4 regions of the Streptomyces diastaticus subsp. diastaticus genome follow, and region 1 is predicted to be linked to each of the others. Evidence: riboswitches for the same ligand, from Rfam matches in the RefSeq annotation. Region 1 holds a riboswitch; each other region holds the start of a gene.
The links. Region 1 has a riboswitch for cobalamin ahead of Sdia_RS30620 (GHMP family kinase ATP-binding protein). Riboswitches for the same ligand answer to the same signal wherever they lie in the genome.

Region 1 (4,204 bases):
CAGGATCTCCTTCACCCGTCGTACGCGCAGTTCCTGGTCGAGCTTGAGATCGCTGGAAGGGCGTACCTGCTCCACCTCCGCGCCGAGTACCTCCAGTTGAGCCAAAGTCGTCGCGTCGACCGTGGTGGAGGCCACGATGCGACACCGCATCCCGTAGCGGTGGCAGGCGAGGGCCAGCGCGTAGGCGTAGATGCCGCTGGAGCTGTCCATCAGGGTCTGTCCGGGCCGGACCACACCCTCGTCCAGCAGGTGACGCACGGCTCCCAGGGCGGAGTAGATCTTCATCGACTCGAATCGGAGCAGTACGAGTCCGTGGTCGAGGCGCACCAGGTCCGGCGCCTTCAGGGCGTCGGCGACATGGGGGTGGATCACCTGAATCCTCCTTGGGCGAAAGAGCACTGATGGCCCAGCGACGCGAAGAACGCCGTCAGGTCCGAGCGGGTGCGGCCGGAGAAGGGGCGGCAGAAGAGGTATCCGACCAGGCAGCCGGTGTGGGCGACGAAGACGCCGTCGGCTCCGAAACGTCCCTGGTGAGCGAGGACCGTTTCGAAGGTCTCTTTGGGCAGTACCTCTTGGGAGAGCGCCGCGCTCTGCGTCGAGGCGCGGGCGACGGCCACGGGGTCGCGAGCGGAGAAGCCGTCGAGCAGACCGGTGAGAGCCTGTCCGTACGCGTCCGGCCTTCGGCGGTAGAACTGCTGCAATGAGCCCTTTCCAACCTGACGATGTGGGCCGGTGGTTGGCGGGTTATGCGAAGCGGTGAAGCTCCTGGTAGACGGGTTCACGACCAAGATCACCCGTGCCGACCAGGAGCTTCGCGTGCTTGTCTACCCATCGGCGATCGACCTGTCCAGTGACCATCTGCGCCACCTCGCCGGACGCCTGGCTGCGCGCCGTCGTGAGATCGGCACCCGGTGGCGGCGCATCACGCCGGGCCGCCAGGCCCTTCTGGTTCTGGCGCATCTGCGCTGCGGTGACACCTACGCCCAGCTTGCCGCCGGGTTCGGCATCGGGGTCGCAACGGTTTACCGCTATGTCCGCGAGGCGATAGAAGTCCTGGCCACGCTCGCTCCCAGCCTGGCCCAGGTCATGCGGACCGCGAGCCGCCTGGCCTTTGTGATCCTCGACGGCACCCTGCTGCCGATCGACCGAATCGCCGCCGACACCCGGTACTACTCCGGCAAACACAAACGTCACGGCATGAACGTCCAGGTTCTCACCGACCCGTTCGGCCGCCTGCTGTGGGCTTCGCCCGCGCTGCCCGGCTCCACCCACGACCTGACTGCGGCCCGCACTCACGGGATCATCGAAGCTCTCGCCGCTGCCGAACTCAAGTGCTGGGCGGACAAGGCATACCAAGGTGCCGGCTGCCCGGTCCGGGTGCCCTTCCGTGGCCGTCGCCTCAAGCGGTGGCAGCGCCGGCACAACAGCACGCACGCCAAGATCCGCTGCCTCGGCGAGCAGGCCATGGCCACCCTGAAGGGCTGGCGACTGCTACGGAAGCTCCGCTGCAGCACGAACCGGATCACCGACGTGGTGAAGGCCGTTCTCGTCCTGCACCACGCGACAGCGTGAGGTGGGAAAACCCTCAATGTCCTCGTGACCGCTTCGGTGTCCACCACGCCCGGCTCAGTGATGTACGCGGTGTGGAAACGCAGTGCGGTGCCCAGGCGCCGCACTATCCGGTGCCGGTTGCTCAGGTGGAGGGCGAACTCGTCGAGGAAGACGCTGTCGGCACGCTCGATCGACGAGAGGACGCGTAGCACCGTGTCCAGGTCGTAGGGGATGCCGAGGTAGGTGTGGAGGCAGCGCAGCGTGGCCACGATGTCAGCGGTCGAACTTGCCATCCCCACACCGACACGGAGCTCGGACTGATGGCTCCAGGTCCCCGACGGCGGCGCCAGGCCGTGGTGGTCCAGGAACAGGCGAGCGGCCTCGGCCGCCTTCGGGCGGAGCCCGGCCCTCTTCTGCGGGGCGGCGCCCGGGGTGAAGCCCACTCGGGCGGTCAGACCGTGTACCGGAAAAGAGACCAGGGCGATGTCGGAGTCGTCGCCGGAAGGCAGGGGGCCTTGGTACAGCTCGCCCAGGGTCCCATGGCACGCTCCCCAGACCGTCGGCGAGCGCGGAGCGTGGTTCTCAAGGACCTCCGGTAAGGAGTTCAGCACCGTCGGCCCCCCTCTGGCCGACGGGCCACGGCGGGGTCTTCGGTCGGGGAGAAGTGGCGGAAAAGGGACACGGGCTCGCTCTCCTTCCGACGCCGTGCACCAGACACGGGCGAGGAGGAGGACAGGTCGCGGCGCGCTCGCCGCGAAGGCGCCGTGACCGTCGACCCGGTCCTCGAGGTCGCAGTGGTCGGACCCGCCAGACAACTTCGGGCGGGTGCGGCCGGCAGGTGACCGGGCTTGCGGGAAGTGCCACGGCGCCTCGGTCTGGCTGGAGGCCAGGTGCGTGGCGTCGGAGTTCGGGGGTTCTCGCACACCGTTGCGGGACAGCCCCGGATTTCCACCGGGTTCCCTCTTACGCCGTACCAGTGCGGTCACTTGGTACGGAGCGATTGCAGCGTCAGCGTAGACGCGGTGCCTCCGATGCGACAGGGGGCGGTTCAGCGGTGTCCTGATGTGAGTGGTGGGGGAGGGAGGAGCGGTACGGAAGTACACACGTGAGACAGCAGTGTTGATCTGTGGCCGGAAAACGACTGCGTCCGACTGGCCTGTCCCGTCACACTGGGCCCCACGACCTCACCGAGCGCTCGGTGACCGACCCTGGAGGCTTCGCCTTGTCGCCAGAAACGGCTTCCCAGGACGAGACGGAGAGAGGCTCCGGTAAGAACCGGGGCCGTGTGGGAGGGCGCGTCACCCTTCGCGGTGATCTTCGCCTCGCCGTGCCGGACGCCGCCGCCGCGGTCGGGGTCACCGCCGCCGTCTTCGTCTTCCTGTACGTCCGGATGGAGTCCGGTACCTCCGCGACAGTCGCGGTCATGCCCTTCATGGACGACGCCCGCACGTACTGGATCTACCTGCTCAGTCAGGCGTTCGGCTGGTCCGCCCTGTTGTGGGCGTGGGGGACGGTGATGATCGGTCTGCTGGTCTCCGGTACCAGGCCTGAAGCGCTGCGCGTCTCGCCGCAGACCCTGGAGCGCTGGCACCGCACGACCAGCCTCACCACGATGGCGCTGATGCTGGCGCACGCCCTCATGTTCGCCGCGGAACTGGTCCGGTACGAGGCGCAGCTCGGCTGGGCCGAACGACTGTGGGCAGCCTTCGCTGACTCCTTCGTCCCCGGCTGGTACGACTCGGGAACAGGCCAGATCGCCATCCCCATCGGGCAGGCCGCTCTCTACCTGGCCGTGCCGCTGGGGCTGCTCTTCTACGTGCGCCACCGCATCGGAGCGAGGACCTGGCGGGTTTTGCACCGCTTCGTGATCGTCGTCTACGTGCTCAGCGTCTGGCACACGCTGCTGTACGGCACCAACGTCTGGTACGGCGAGTGGCCACGCACCGTGCTCTGGCTGCTCCAGATTCCTGTCGCCGTCCTGCTGCTGGCGAGGCTGGTCGGGCCGGCGCGACGGAGTGAACGGCTGGGCAAACCGGAGTCGGTCCGCCGGCTTTCGGGGTGGACCTTGCGAGCCGCGGGCCGCGTCGTCGTGGCAGGTGTAGCGGTGGCTCTGCTCGTCGTGGCGCTCTCGGGACGGGACGGGGGGCGCGAGCGGCCAGTGGAGCCGCCCTCCACCAGTCCGCATCCGCACCACAGCTGACGGTCCCGGAGGTGGACGACGACCGCCGTCGTGCCGGCGGTCGTACGGTTCAGTCCCTGCTCCGGTTCCCAGGTGTGCGGCTCGCGACAACCTTGAGGACAAAGCGGCATATGACGGGTTCGCATCGATGCGGAACGAGCCCTTCCCCGTCACCATGGCGGACTGTGAGCCACACCGAGAGCCTCGTGCGTGCCGTGCGGGCCCTCCTTTTCGCGCTGGTGTGCGTGAGCCTCGCGGGGAGCGGCCACGCGCTCTCCTCCGCGCATGCGGTCTCCCCGGAGGTGCTGGTCGCGGCGTTCTGGTCGATCGTCGTGGCCGCGTGGTTCGCCGCCGGACGGGCCCGCGGACCCCTCGCCATCTGCGCGGGGACGCTCGGCACCCAACTTCTGCTGCACGCGGCTTTCAGCTGGGCCCACACCGTTCCTGAACCGGGCTCGTCCTCTCACGCGTACC
Region 2 (4,204 bases), on a different contig from region 1:
CTCTCCGGCGGCCAGCAGCAACGTGTCGCCATCGGCTCGGTGCTCACCGCCCACCCCCGGGTCCTGGTCCTGGACGAACCGACCTCCGCGCTGGACCCGACGGCCGCCGAGGAGGTCCTCGCCGCGGTCACCCGCCTCGTCCACGACCTCGGGGTCACCGTCCTCATGGCCGAGCACCGGCTCGAACGCGTCGTCCAGTACGCCGACCGGGTCCTCCACCTGCCCGGTGACGGCCGTGCCCGCATCGGACCCGCCGCCGAGATCCTGCGCACGTCGACGATCGCCCCGCCGATCGTCGAACTGGGCCGGGCGGCCGACTGGTCACCCCTGCCGCTGTCGATCCGCGACGCCCGCCGTGAGGCCGCCCCCCTGCGCACCGAACTGGCCGACCGCCCCCCGGCCCCTGTCCGCCTGGCCCCGGCCCAGGAGCGGCGCAAGCTGCTGACGGCGCGCGGCATCACCGTCGCCTACGGGGGCGTCCCCGCCGTACGAGAGGTCGACCTCGACCTGTACGCGGGCGAGGTGACCGCCCTCATGGGACGCAACGGCTGTGGCAAGTCCTCGCTCCTGTGGGCCTTGCAGGGGTCGGGCCCGCGCCGAGCCGGGACGGTGAAACCGGTCGACGGCCCCGATCCGCGCGACGTGCCCGCCGCGCGGTCCCGTCGACTCGTCGGACTGGTCCCGCAGACGCCCTCCGATCTGCTCTACCTGGAGAGCGTGAGGCAGGAGCTCGACCAGGCGGACACCGAGTCGGGCACCACCGAGGCCCGCACCGTACTGGACCGACTCGCTCCGGGCATCGACGACGCCACCCATCCCCGCGACCTGTCCGAGGGACAGAAGCTCGCCCTCGTCCTCGCCATCCAGCTCTCCGCCGCGCCCCGGGTCGTCCTGCTCGACGAGCCCACCCGCGGCCTGGACTACCGGGCCAAGACCGCACTGATCGGTGTCGTGAACGCCCTCGCGGCGGAGGGCAGGGCGGTCGTGATCTCCACCCACGACGTCGAGTTCGCCGCCCGCGCCGCCGACCGTGTCGTCGTCATGGCCGAGGGCGACGTCGTCGACGACGGTCCGACCGCCGACGTCATCGTCTCCTCGCCCGTCTTCGCGCCCCAGACGGCGAAGATCCTCGCGCCGCTGCCGTATCTGACCGTCGACCAGGTGAAGGCGGCCCGGTCATGACGACGGCCGCCGCCATCCGGCTGACCCCACGCATCGCAGTCGTCATGGTGCTGTCGGCGTTCCTCGGGATCGTCGCCTTCTTCTGGCCGTTCGTCGTGGCACCCGGGAAGTTCGGCTCGAACTATGCGCCCCCGCTCATCTTCGGCGTGCTCCTGGTGCTCGTCCTGTGTGTGGTCCTCTCGGAGATCGCCGAGGGCGGTATCGACTCCAAGGCCCTCGCCATGCTGGGTGTCCTGTCCGCCGTGAACGCGGCCCTGCGACCGCTGGGGGCCGGAACCGCCGGCATCGAGACCGTCTTCTTCGTCCTGGTCCTGGCCGGCCGCGTCTACGGCCCCGGCTTCGGCTTCACCCTCGGCTGTACCTCCCTGTTCGCCTCCGCGCTCATCACCGGCGGGGTCGGGCCCTGGATGCCGTACCAGATGTTCGGCTGTGCCTTCGTCGGGATGCTCGCCGGATTCCTCCCCCGGGCCACGGGCCGCCGCGAGGTGCTGATGCTGGCCGTCTACGGTTCCCTGTCCGGGTATCTCTTCGGCTTCCTCCTCAACCTTTCCTTCTGGCCGTTCTCCCTGGACCCCAACAGCTCCATCGCCTACCTGCCCGGACTGCCCTTCACCGAGCAGTGGCAGCGCTACATCGCCTTCGACATCGCCACGTCCCTGGGCTGGGACACCGGCCGGGCGGTCACCAACTTCGTGTGCATCCTGCTGGCGGGGCCGGCGGTGCTGACGACCTTCCGGCGGGCCGCGCGCAAGGCCCGGTTCCGCGCTCCCGTGCGCTTCGCCGAACCCCGGACGGCCGATTCCGAACCCACCTGACCGGCCGGTTCCGGCGATACCGCCGAACGGTACTGGATTTACTAGGACGTCCAACTATATAGTCGCGAGTACAAGGCCCGCGGTGCAGGGAAGCCGGTGTGATTCCGGCACGGTCCCGCCACTGTGACCGGGGAGTACGCCGTCGAGCGGTACGCCACTGACGAGTTGGATGTCGGGAAGGCGGACGGCGCGCGCTGATCCGGAAGTCAGGATACCGGCCGCGGGATGTTCCGTGTTGTCCACGAGGATGGAGCTGACACGCATGGCACCGGTGTGTACCCACGACCCTGGTGAACCCCGCCTCTGACGGGACTCCGGCCATACGCGAGCCCGCGCCCCCTGCGTCCGTACGCGACCGCGTACGTGTGCGGGACCCGGCGCGCCATCCCCGGATCCCTCCTGACGAGAGCAGGCAGTCATGGTCCGAGAGCACGAACGCGCCTCCGTGCGCGAGTTGACGCACTTCGTCGGCGGCAAGCACACCCCGGGCACCTCGGGGTCCTTCGGCGAGGTGTACGACCCCAACACCGGCGACGTCCAGGCCCTGGTACCCCTCGCGAACCGCGCCGAGACCGAGGCGGCCATCGCCGACGCCGACCGCGCACAGCGCGAGTGGGGCGAATGGAACCCGCAACGCCGGGCCCGGGTCATGATGCGCTTTCTCCAGCTCGTCGAGCAGGAGAAGGACACGCTGGCCCGGCTGCTGTCCGCCGAGCACGGCAAGACCGTCGCCGACGCCCACGGCGACATCCAGCGCGGCCTGGAGGTCGTCGAGTTCGCCGCCGGCATCCCGCACCTGCTCAAGGGCGAGTTCACCGACAACGCCGGCACCGGCATCGACGTCCACTCCCTGCGTTCCCCGCTCGGCGTGGTCGCCGGGATCACCCCCTTCAACTTCCCCGCGATGATCCCCCTGTGGAAGGCCGCCCCCGCGCTGGCCTGCGGCAACGCCTTCATCCTCAAGCCGTCGGAGCGGGACCCGTCCGTCCCGCTGCGGCTCGCCGAACTCTTCCTGGAGTCGGGCCTGCCGCCCGGCGTCCTCAACGTCGTCAACGGCGCCCGGGAGACCGTCGACACCCTCCTGGAGGATCCCCGCGTAGCAGCCCTCGGCTTCGTCGGCTCCACCCCGGTCGCCGCGCACGTCTACGCGACCGCCGCCGCGCACGGAAAGCGCGCCCAGTGCTTCGGCGGTGCCAAGAACCACATGATCGTGATGCCGGACGCCGACCTCGACCAGGCCGTCGACGCCCTGGTCGGTGCCGGGTACGGCTCGGCGGGGGAGCGGTGCATGGCGATCTCGGTCGCCGTCCCGGTGGGGGAGGAGACCGCCGACGCGCTCGTGGCCCGACTCAAGGACCGCATCGCCGCGCTGCGGATCGGCCGCAGCGACGACCCCGAGGCCGACTTCGGCCCCCTGGTGGGCCGGGACGCCGTGGACCGGGTCCGCTCATACGTCGACCTCGGTGTCAAGGAAGGAGCCGAACTCGTCGTGGATGGACGGGGATTCACCCTCGACGGCCACGCGAACGGCTTCTTCGCCGGCGCCTCCCTCTTCGACCGGGTGACGCCCGCCATGCGCATCTACCAGGAGGAGATCTTCGGCCCCGTGCTGTCCGTCGTGCGCGCCGCTGACTACGAGGAGGCGCTGCGCCTGCCCAGCGAGCACACCTTCGGCAACGGCGTGGCGCTCTTCACCCGGGACGGCGACACCGCCCGCGACTTCACCCGGCGAGTCAACACCGGCATGGTCGGCGTCAACGTGCCCATCCCGGTACCGGTCGCCTACCACACCTTCGGCGGCTGGAAGCGCTCCGGCTTCGGCGACCTCAACCAACACGGTCCGGACGCCGTCCGCTTCTACACCCGTACGAAGACGGTCACCTCGCGCTGGCCCGCCGGCCTGCGAGAAGGAGCGAGCTTCACGATCCCCACGATGAGCTGAGCGGCTATGACCATCACCGCGCTCACCGAGGACCAGCAGGCCCTCGTCGAGACCACGCTCGACTTCGCCCAGGACCACCTCGCCCCGCACGCCCTGGACTGGGACCGCGACAAGCACTTCCCCGTCGACGTGCTGCGCAAGGCGGCCGGACTCGGCCTCGGCGGTGTCTACGTCCGCGAGGAGTCCGGCGGCAGCGGCCTCACCCGCTCCGACGGCGTCCTCGTCTTCGAGACCCTCGCCTCCGGCTGCCCGGCCATCGCCGGGT
Region 3 (4,204 bases), on a different contig from region 1:
GTCGACGGGCAGGTGCAGGGCATCCTGTCGATCCTGGTGATCGGTGCCGCCACCGACTACGCGCTGCTGCTCACCGCCCGGTTCCGGGAGGAACTGAGCCTGCACGGCGACCGGTTCACCGCGATGCGGCTGGCCTGGCGGCAGTCGTTCGGACCGATCACCGCCAGCGCCGCCACCGTCGCGCTCGGCCTGCTGGCACTTCTCCTCAGCGACCTCACCAACAACCGGGCCCTCGGACCCGTCGGGGCCATCGGCATCGTCTGCTCGGTCCTCAGCGCGCTCACCTTCCTGCCCGCCGCTCTGGTCCTGCTCGGCCGGGCCGCCTACTGGCCGGCCCGGCCCAAGGTCACCGGCACCGGTGGCAGCCACCGTCTGTGGCAGCGGGTCGCCGACCGGGTCGACAGGACGCCGCGCAAGGTCTGGGCGATCACCCTGGCCGCCCTCGTGGCGTGCGCGGCCTTCGCCCCGACGCTGAGCAGCCGGGGCGTCCCGCTCGACGAGATCTTCGTCAACGACGCACCGTCGGTCTCCGCCCAGGAGACGCTGAGCCGTCACTTCCCGGGCGGCGCCGGCAACCCGGCCGTCGTCATCGCCGACGCCGGCCGGGTGGACGAGGTGGTCGCGGCCGCCGAGAAGACCGAGGGCGTCGCCTCGGTCGCCCCGGTCACCGAGTCGGGACGGCCCGGCGGCGGCGAACCGCGCGTCGTGGACGGCCGGGTGCGGATCGACGCCACCCTCCAGGACGGCGCGGACAGCGACGCCGCCAAGGAGACCGTGGCCCGGCTGCGGACCGCCGTACACGCGGTGGACGGCGCCGACGCGGTGGTCGGCGGCTACACCGCGCAGCAGTACGACACCCAGCGCACCGCCGAGGCCGACCGGAACCTGATCATGCCGGTGGTGCTGGCCATCATCCTCGTCATCCTGATCGCGCTGCTCCGCTCGCTGGTGACGCCGCTGCTGCTGGTGCTCACCGTGGCACTGAACTTCGCCGCCACCCTCGGCATCGCCTCGCTGGTCTTCACCCACGTCTTCGGCTTCACCGGGACGGACGCCTCCGTCCCGCTCTACGGATTCGTCTTCCTGGTCGCCCTCGGCGTCGACTACAACATCTTCCTGATGTCCCGGGTCCGCGAGGAGACCGCGCTGCACGGCACCCGCGAGGGCGTACGGCGGGGCCTGACCACCACCGGCGGAGTCATCACCTCGGCCGGTGTGGTCCTGGCGGCCACCTTCGCGGCCCTCGGGGTGATCCCGCTGGCCTTCCTCGTCCAGATCGCCTTCATCGTCGCCTTCGGCGTGCTGCTCGACACCCTGGTCGTGCGCTCCCTGCTGGTCCCCGCCCTGGTCCGCGACATCGGCCCCGCCTCCTGGTGGCCGGGCGCGCTCAGCCGCCGGGCCGAGCCGGCGCGGGACGCCACCGAGGACGACCGCACCCCGGCATGACCGCAGGCCGTACGGGCACGGCGGGCCTCCCCCCACCCCAGGGACCGGGAGGCCCGCCGTGCTAGCTTTCGCACGCCAGTCGTACCCGCGCATCTCGATGCGAACGGGTCAGGGAATCCGGTGCGAACCCGGAACTGACGCGCAGCGGTGAGGGCGACGGGCGGCGCAGTACGCCACTGGGGCATCCCCCGGGAAGGCGCGCCGTCCGCACGACCCCGAGTCCGAAGACCTGCTGGCCCTCCGCCCCTTCGGGCGGGGTTCCTGTACGCCAGGCTTCGCGACCGAGCCTCGACACGAAAGCCGTACCCCCGTGCTTGTTGCGCCCTTCCGCCGGATCTCCCTCGCCGCCTCCTGCACCGCCCTCGGCCTGCTGCTCACCGCCTGCGGGGGCCAGGGCTCCGAACCCGCCGCCGAGGCGAAGGAGGCCGGGGCGGCCACGCTGGAGAACTGCGGCCGCACCGTGACCGTCGAGCAGCCGCCGCGGCGAGCCGTCTCGCTCAACCAGGACTCCACCGAGATCCTGCTCTCGCTCGGTCTCGCCGACCGGATGGCGGGCACCGCTACCTGGACCGACCCGGTCCTGCCGCACCTGGCGAAGGACAACGCCAAGGTCAAGCGGCTCGCCGACAACAACCCCTCGTTCGAGAAGGTCCTCGACGAGGAACCGGACTTCGTCACCGCCTCCTTCGAGTCGACCCTCGGCAAGGGCGGCGTCGCCACCCGCGAGGCGTTCGAGGACCTCGGTGTGGGCACCTACGTCTCGCCCGCCGACTGCGCCAAGACCAACTCCGGTGACGGGGACGGCGCGCGGACCGATCCGCTCTCCCTGGCCGACATCCACGGCGAGGTCACCGACCTGGCGAAGGTCTTCGGCGTCGAGGAACGTGGTGAGAAGCTCGTCGCCGACCTCGGCCGGCGGGCCCGGAAGGCCACTGACGGGCTGAGCACCAGGAAGGCTCCCGAGGACGAACGGCCCACCCTCCTCTACTGGTTCGCCAACGCCGAGGCGCCGTACATGGGCGGCTGCTGCGGTGCGCCCGGCATCATCACCGAGGCCGTCGGCGGGAAGAACGTCTTCGACGACACCAAGGACGAGTGGCCGCAGATCAACTGGGAGACCGTCGCCGACCGCGACCCCGACGTGCTGGTCATCGGCGACCTCACCCGCAAGTCGCAGACGGCGGAGAGCGCCGCCAGGAAGATCGCCTTCCTGGAGTCCCACCCGGCCACTCGCACCATGACGGCGGTGAAGAGGAAGCGGTACGTACAGGTGAGCGGGGCGGCGCTGAACCCCTCGATCCGCACCGTCGACGGCATCGAGGAAGTCGCCGCCAAGCTGCGTGAGTTCGGGCTGGCGAAGTGACCGTCACCGCCGCGCGCCCCGGCACGGGGCCCGGGCGGGCGCGGCGGCCGGGGGCGTGGACGCTCGGTCTGTCGGCTCTCGTCCTGCTGCTGGCCTCCGTCTCGGTCGCCATCACCATCGGTCCCGCCCGCGTCTCCGTCCCCGACGTGTGGGCCGTCGTCGCCTCCCGCCTCGGCGGCCGGGAGAGCGGGCTGACGCCCATCCGTGAGGGCATCGTCTGGGAACTGCGCTTGCCGCGTACCGTGCTGGCCGCCGTCTGCGGGGCCGGGCTCGCGCTCTGCGGCGTGGTCATGCAGTCGCTGCTGCGCAACCCGCTGGCCGACCCGTTCGTCCTCGGCGTCTCCTCCGGCGCCTCCACCGGCGCGGTCGCCGTGGTCGTCCTCGGGCTCGGCGGCGGCGCGCTGTCGGTCTCCACCGGCGCCTTCGTCGGCGCCCTCGTCTCCTTCGGTCTCGTGCTGCTGCTCAGCCACAGCCTCGGCGGCACCACCGACCGGGTGGTGCTCTCCGGAGTGGCGGGTATGCAGCTCTTCTCCGCGCTCACCTCGTTCGTCGTGATGTTCGCCGCCGACGCCGAACAGACCCGGGGCATCCTCTTCTGGCTGCTCGGCAGCCTCTCCGGCGCCACCTGGACCGACGTCTGGGCCTGCCTGGCCGTGCTGGCGGCGGCGCTGGTGGTGTGCGGGGCACGGGCCAACCAGCTCGACGCCTTCGCCTTCGGAACGGAGAGCGCCGCCTCCCTCGGCGTCCCGGTGGCGCGGACCCGGCTGGTCCTGCTGACCGTCACCGCGCTGCTCACCGCCGCGCTGGTCAGCGCCGCCGGAGCGATCGGTTTCGTCGGGCTGGTGCTGCCGCACGCCGCCCGCGCCCTGACCGGCACCCTGCACGGGCGGCTGCTGCCGGTGGCGGCGCTGAGCGGCGCCGTCTTCCTGGTCTGGGTGGACACCCTGGCCAGGACCGTGCTGGCGCCGCAGGAGATCCCGGTCGGCGTGGTCACCTCGCTGATCGGCGTGCCCGCCTTCGTCCTCATCATGTACCGCACCCGGAGGCCCGCGTGACCGGCCGTGCCACCTGCCCGGCCGGCCGGCCGGCGCTCCGCGCGGAACGGGTCTCGCGGTCGGCGGGCGGGCGGCTCATCCTGGACGGCGTCACGCTCCAGGCGCGCGCCGCAAGCACGGTCGGGCTCATCGGGCCCAACGGCTCCGGCAAGTCGACCCTGCTGCGGCTGCTGGCAGGGCTGCTGGCGCCGTCCGCCGGCACCGTCACCGTGGACGGCTCCACCCCGGCCGAACTGGGCCGCCGCGAGACGGCCCGGCGGCTCGCCGTGGTCGGGCAGCACGCGGCGACCGACACCGACCTGACCGTCCGCGACGTGGTCGGGCTCGGGCGTGTGCCGCA
Region 4 (4,204 bases), 1.3 Mb from region 1:
CGCCGCCCTCGTAGGCGCCATTCTGTGGAATCTTCTGACCTGGCTCGTCGGCCTGCCGTCGAGCTCCTCGCACGCACTGTTCGGCGGCCTCATCGGCGCCGCGGTGATGTCCGCGGGCTGGTCCTCCGTCAACGGCGGCACCGTCGTCACCAAGGTGCTGCTGCCCGCCCTCGCCGCGCCGATCGTCGCCGGCCTCGCCGCGATGCTCGCCACCCGGCTCACCTTCCGGATCAACCGGAACGTGGACGAGAAGTCCACCGCCAAGGGCTACCGCGCCGGGCAGATCGCCTCGGCCGGCCTGGTCTCGCTGGCGCACGGCACCAACGACGCCCAGAAGACGATGGGTGTCATCACCCTCGCCCTGGTCACCGGCGGTGTCCTCGCGCCCGGCTCCAACCCCCCGCTGTGGGTCATCGTCTCCGCCGGTGTCGCCATCGCGCTCGGCACCTACCTGGGCGGCTGGCGCATCATCCGGACCATGGGCAAGGGCCTGACCGACCTCACCCCGCCGCAGGGCTTCGCCGCCCAGACCAGCGCCGCGACGGTCATCCTCGCCTCCTCCCACCTGGGTTTCTCCCTCTCCACCACCCAGTCCTGCTCCGGCGCCGTGATGGGCGCGGGCCTCGGCCGCAAGGGCGGCGTGGTCCGCTGGTCGACCGCCACCCGGATGTTCGTGGCCTGGGGTCTGACCCTGCCGGCCGCCGCCCTCGTCGGCGCGGCCGCCGAACTCCTCACCAAGCAGGGCGACTGGGGCGTCGCCGCCACCGCGGTCCTGCTGGTCGGCGGGTCCTTCGCGATCTGGCTCCGCTCGCGCCGCTCCCCCGTCACCCACGACAACGTCAACGACGTCGAGCCGGTCCAGGACGAGCCCGCGGGCGTCGTCACGCAGGCCATGGCCTCCGTCGCCCCGCCGCCCACCGGCGCGGCCGTCGCCTCCGACGGGGCCACCGTGCCGGCCTCCGGCGACCGGGACGACGACGGTCCCGCGGGCGGCTCCCCGCTCCCCTCGATCCCGGCCCAGCCGGGCCACCCCTCCGCCGCCGCGGAACCCGCCCGGCCGGCGCGGGTCTGACCCGGCCTCGCGTACGTAAGGACTCCTCACCATGGACATCGACTGGGCAGCTCTCGGCTCCGTCTTCGGCGTGAGCCTCGTGGTCACCGTCGCGCTCGTCGGCTTCTTCACCCTCGGCATCGTGGGCCTCTCCAAGAGCGCGAGCGGCGCGCAGGGCGGGTCCGGCGCCGCGGCCAAGGCCGGCGGTTACCTCTGCTTCGCGCTCTGCGCGGCGGCGGTCGCCTACGGGATCTACGTCATCGTGGTCTGAGGGCCACCACCCGCCGGCGAAGGGCGGGCCGGACGCACGGCGTCCGGCCCGCCCTTCGCCGTCCTGGGTGCGTACACCCCGGCTGTGGGCCTCCACACACTCTTCCTCGCAGGTCAACGGCGAGTTGACTGGTGTTCCGGGGCCGTGGTGGACTGCCGGGGCCGAAACACGGAGGCAGCAGAGGAAGCCGGTGCGAATCCGGCGCGGTCCCGCCACTGTCACCGGGGAGCGGCATCTCCGCCGAGCGCCACGGCCCGAAAGGGCTGGAAGGCCAGGGGGTGCCGCCGATCCGGAAGCCAGGAGACTCTCGCCCCCGGTCACGTCGAACCAGGGCGCGGACCCTGAGTGAGGACACACCGCCATGCGTGGCTGCCCGTCGCCGCCCCCTTGCCCACTCCCCCGGTACGCCGAGCGCCGAACGGGCTGAGCCCGTGGACCGGGCCGACCGCGTCTTCGCGTACGGCGCCACCGCCGGGCTGCTGGCCGACGCCCTCCTCGCCGATCCCCGCCGGGGCCACCCCGTGGCCCTCTTCGGCCGGGCCGCCTCCGCCGTCGAGCGGCGCCTGTTCCACGACCACCGGGGCTGGGGCGCGCTGCACACCGCCCTGTGCGCCGGGGGCGCCACCGCGGTAGCCGCACTGGCCGCCCGCGCTGTGCGCCCCCACCCGCGCGCGGCCGTCGCGCTGACCGCCGCCACCACCTGGGCGGTGGTCGGCGGCACCTCGCTGGTGCGTGAGGCCCGGCTGATCGGAGCCGCGCTGGAGGCCGGTGACGTGGCCGGGGCCAGGCGGCTGCTGCCCCGGCTCTGCGGGCGCGACCCCGAGGCGCTGGACGCGGACGCGCTGGCCCGGGCCGTGGTGGAGTCGGTCGCCGAGAACACCTCCGACGCGGTGGTCGGCGCCCTGGTCTGGGGCGCGGTGGCCGGCGTGCCGGGTCTGGCCGGCTTCCGCGCCGTCAACACGCTGGACGCCATGGTCGGCCACAAGTCCCCCCGGCTGCGCCGGTTCGGGTGGGCCTCGGCCCGGCTCGACGACGCCGTCGGGTACCCGGGCGCCCGGCTGACCGCGGCCCTCGCCGTCCTCGCCGGGCCCGACCCGCGCGGCGCCCTGCGCGCCTGGCGCGCCGACGCGCACCGCCACCCCAGCCCCAACGCGGGCCCGGTCGAGGCGGCGTTCGCCGGGGCGCTCGGCGTACGCCTCGGCGGCACCCTCGCCTACGGCGGGCGGACCGAGCACCGGCCGGTGCTGGGCACGGCGGGCCGCGCCGTGCGGCCCGGTGACGTCGAGCGGGCCGCCCGGCTCTCCCGGCGGGTCGGCGCGCTGGCGCTGGTCGCGGGGGCGGGCGCGCGGCTGGCGGCCGGAGCGATACGCGGGCGCGCACGGCGCGCGACGACAGGACAGGGAGGGGCAGGGGCATGAGCGGCGGGTTGCTGATCGCGGGGACCACCTCGGACGCCGGGAAGAGCGTGCTGACGGCCGGCGTCTGCCGGTGGCTGGCGCGGCGCGGGATGAAGGTGGCGCCGTTCAAGGGGCAGAACATGTCCCTGAACTCGTTCGTCACGCGGGAGGGCGCGGAGATCGGCCGGGCCCAGGCGATGCAGGCGCAGGCGGCCCGCGTCGAGCCGACGGCGCTGATGAATCCGGTACTGCTCAAGCCCGGTGGCGACCGCTCCAGCCAGGTGGTGCTGCTCGGCAGGCCGGTCGGGGAGCTGAGCGCCCGGGGCTTCTTCGGCTCGGTGCCCCCCGGCGAAGCGGCCCGGGCGGTGGCGGGCGGCCGCCGGGAGGCGCTGCTGGAGCCGGTGCTGGACTGCCTGGCGCGGCTGCGTGCCACCCACGACGTGGTGGTCTGCGAGGGTGCGGGCAGTCCGGCCGAGATCAATCTGCGCCGGACCGACATCGTCAACATGGGCGTGGCCCGGGCGGCGAGGCTGCCGGTGCTGGTCGTCGGCGACATCGACCGGGGCGGCGTCTTCGCCTCGTTCTTCGGCACCACGGCGCTGCTGGCCCCCGAGGACCAGGCGCTGGTCGCCGGGTACGTCGTCAACAAGTTCCGCGGCGACGCCGAACTCCTGAAGCCCGGCATCGACATGCTGCGCGGCCTCACCGGCCGCCACACCTTCGGTGTCCTGCCGTACGCCGAGGGGCTCGGCATCGACGAGGAGGACGGGCTGCGCGTCTCGCTGCGCGGCGCGGTCCGCGAGTCGGTGGTGGCGCCGCCGGTCGGTGAGGACGTGCTGCGGGTCGCGGTCTGCGCGGTGCCGCTGATGTCCAACTTCACCGACGTGGACGCGCTGGCCGCGGAACCGGGGGTCGTGGTGCGGTTCGTGGACCGGCCCGAGGAGCTGGCCGACGCCGACCTGGTGGTGGTCCCCGGCACCCGGGGCACGGTCCGCGCGCTGGCCTGGCTGCGCGAGCGGGGTCTCGCCGACGCGCTGCTGCGGCGGGTCGCCGAGGGGCGTCCGGTGCTCGGCGTCTGCGGCGGCTACCAACTGCTCGGGGAGCGGATCGAGGACGAGGTGGAGTCCCGGGCGGGCACCGTCGAGGGGCTCGGCGTGCTGCCGGTCCGGGTGCGGTTCGCGGCGGAGAAGACGCTGGCCCGGCCGAGCGGTTCGGCGTTGGGCGAGCCCGCCGAGGGGTACGAGATCCACCACGGCGTCGCCGAGGTGCTGGGCGGCGAGCCGGTCTTCACCGACGCCGGCGGGCGGGCCCTGGACGGCTGCCGGGTGGGCGCGGTCTGGGGCACCCACTGGCACGGCTCGCTGGAGAGCGACGGCTACCGCAGGGCGTTCCTCACCGAGGTGGCCCGGGCGGCGGGCCGCCGGTTCGTCCCCGCCCCCGACACCTCCTTCGGCCGGCTCCGCGAGGAGCAGCTCGACCGGCTCG

Region 2: linked by a shared signal. The riboswitch ahead of Sdia_RS18105 (CoA-acylating methylmalonate-semialdehyde dehydrogenase) and the one ahead of Sdia_RS30620 (GHMP family kinase ATP-binding protein) in region 1 are both predicted to bind cobalamin.
Region 3: linked by a shared signal. The riboswitch ahead of Sdia_RS22240 (ABC transporter substrate-binding protein) and the one ahead of Sdia_RS30620 (GHMP family kinase ATP-binding protein) in region 1 are both predicted to bind cobalamin.
Region 4: linked by a shared signal. The riboswitch ahead of Sdia_RS12120 (cobalamin biosynthesis protein) and the one ahead of Sdia_RS30620 (GHMP family kinase ATP-binding protein) in region 1 are both predicted to bind cobalamin.

What each region holds. Positions count from the first base shown of each region.
Region 1 is NZ_BLLN01000003.1:2,139,255-2,143,458, forward strand. It holds gene Sdia_RS17410 (cysteine synthase family protein) at 1-372, opposite strand, end outside; gene Sdia_RS17415 (hypothetical protein) at 369-701, opposite strand; gene Sdia_RS17420 (transposase family protein) at 817-1,572, shown strand; partial or broken gene Sdia_RS30620 (GHMP family kinase ATP-binding protein) at 1,746-2,162, opposite strand; cobalamin riboswitch at 2,386-2,537, opposite strand; gene Sdia_RS17430 (ferric reductase-like transmembrane domain-containing protein) at 2,837-3,751, shown strand; gene Sdia_RS17435 (hypothetical protein) at 3,916-4,204, shown strand, end outside.
Region 2 is NZ_BLLN01000005.1:54,661-58,864, reverse strand. It holds gene Sdia_RS18115 (ABC transporter ATP-binding protein) at 1-1,182, shown strand, start outside; gene Sdia_RS18110 (ECF transporter S component) at 1,179-1,997, shown strand; cobalamin riboswitch at 2,061-2,234, shown strand; gene Sdia_RS18105 (CoA-acylating methylmalonate-semialdehyde dehydrogenase) at 2,416-3,939, shown strand; gene Sdia_RS18100 (acyl-CoA dehydrogenase family protein) at 3,946-4,204, shown strand, end outside.
Region 3 is NZ_BLLN01000005.1:1,073,874-1,078,077, forward strand. It holds gene Sdia_RS22235 (MMPL family transporter) at 1-1,446, shown strand, start outside; cobalamin riboswitch at 1,506-1,697, shown strand; gene Sdia_RS22240 (ABC transporter substrate-binding protein) at 1,757-2,809, shown strand; gene Sdia_RS22245 (FecCD family ABC transporter permease) at 2,806-3,864, shown strand; gene Sdia_RS22250 (ABC transporter ATP-binding protein) at 3,861-4,204, shown strand, end outside.
Region 4 is NZ_BLLN01000003.1:829,304-833,507, reverse strand. It holds gene Sdia_RS12130 (inorganic phosphate transporter) at 1-1,072, shown strand, start outside; gene Sdia_RS12125 (hypothetical protein) at 1,104-1,322, shown strand; cobalamin riboswitch at 1,504-1,628, shown strand; gene Sdia_RS12120 (cobalamin biosynthesis protein) at 1,754-2,740, shown strand; gene Sdia_RS12115 (cobyric acid synthase) at 2,737-4,204, shown strand, end outside.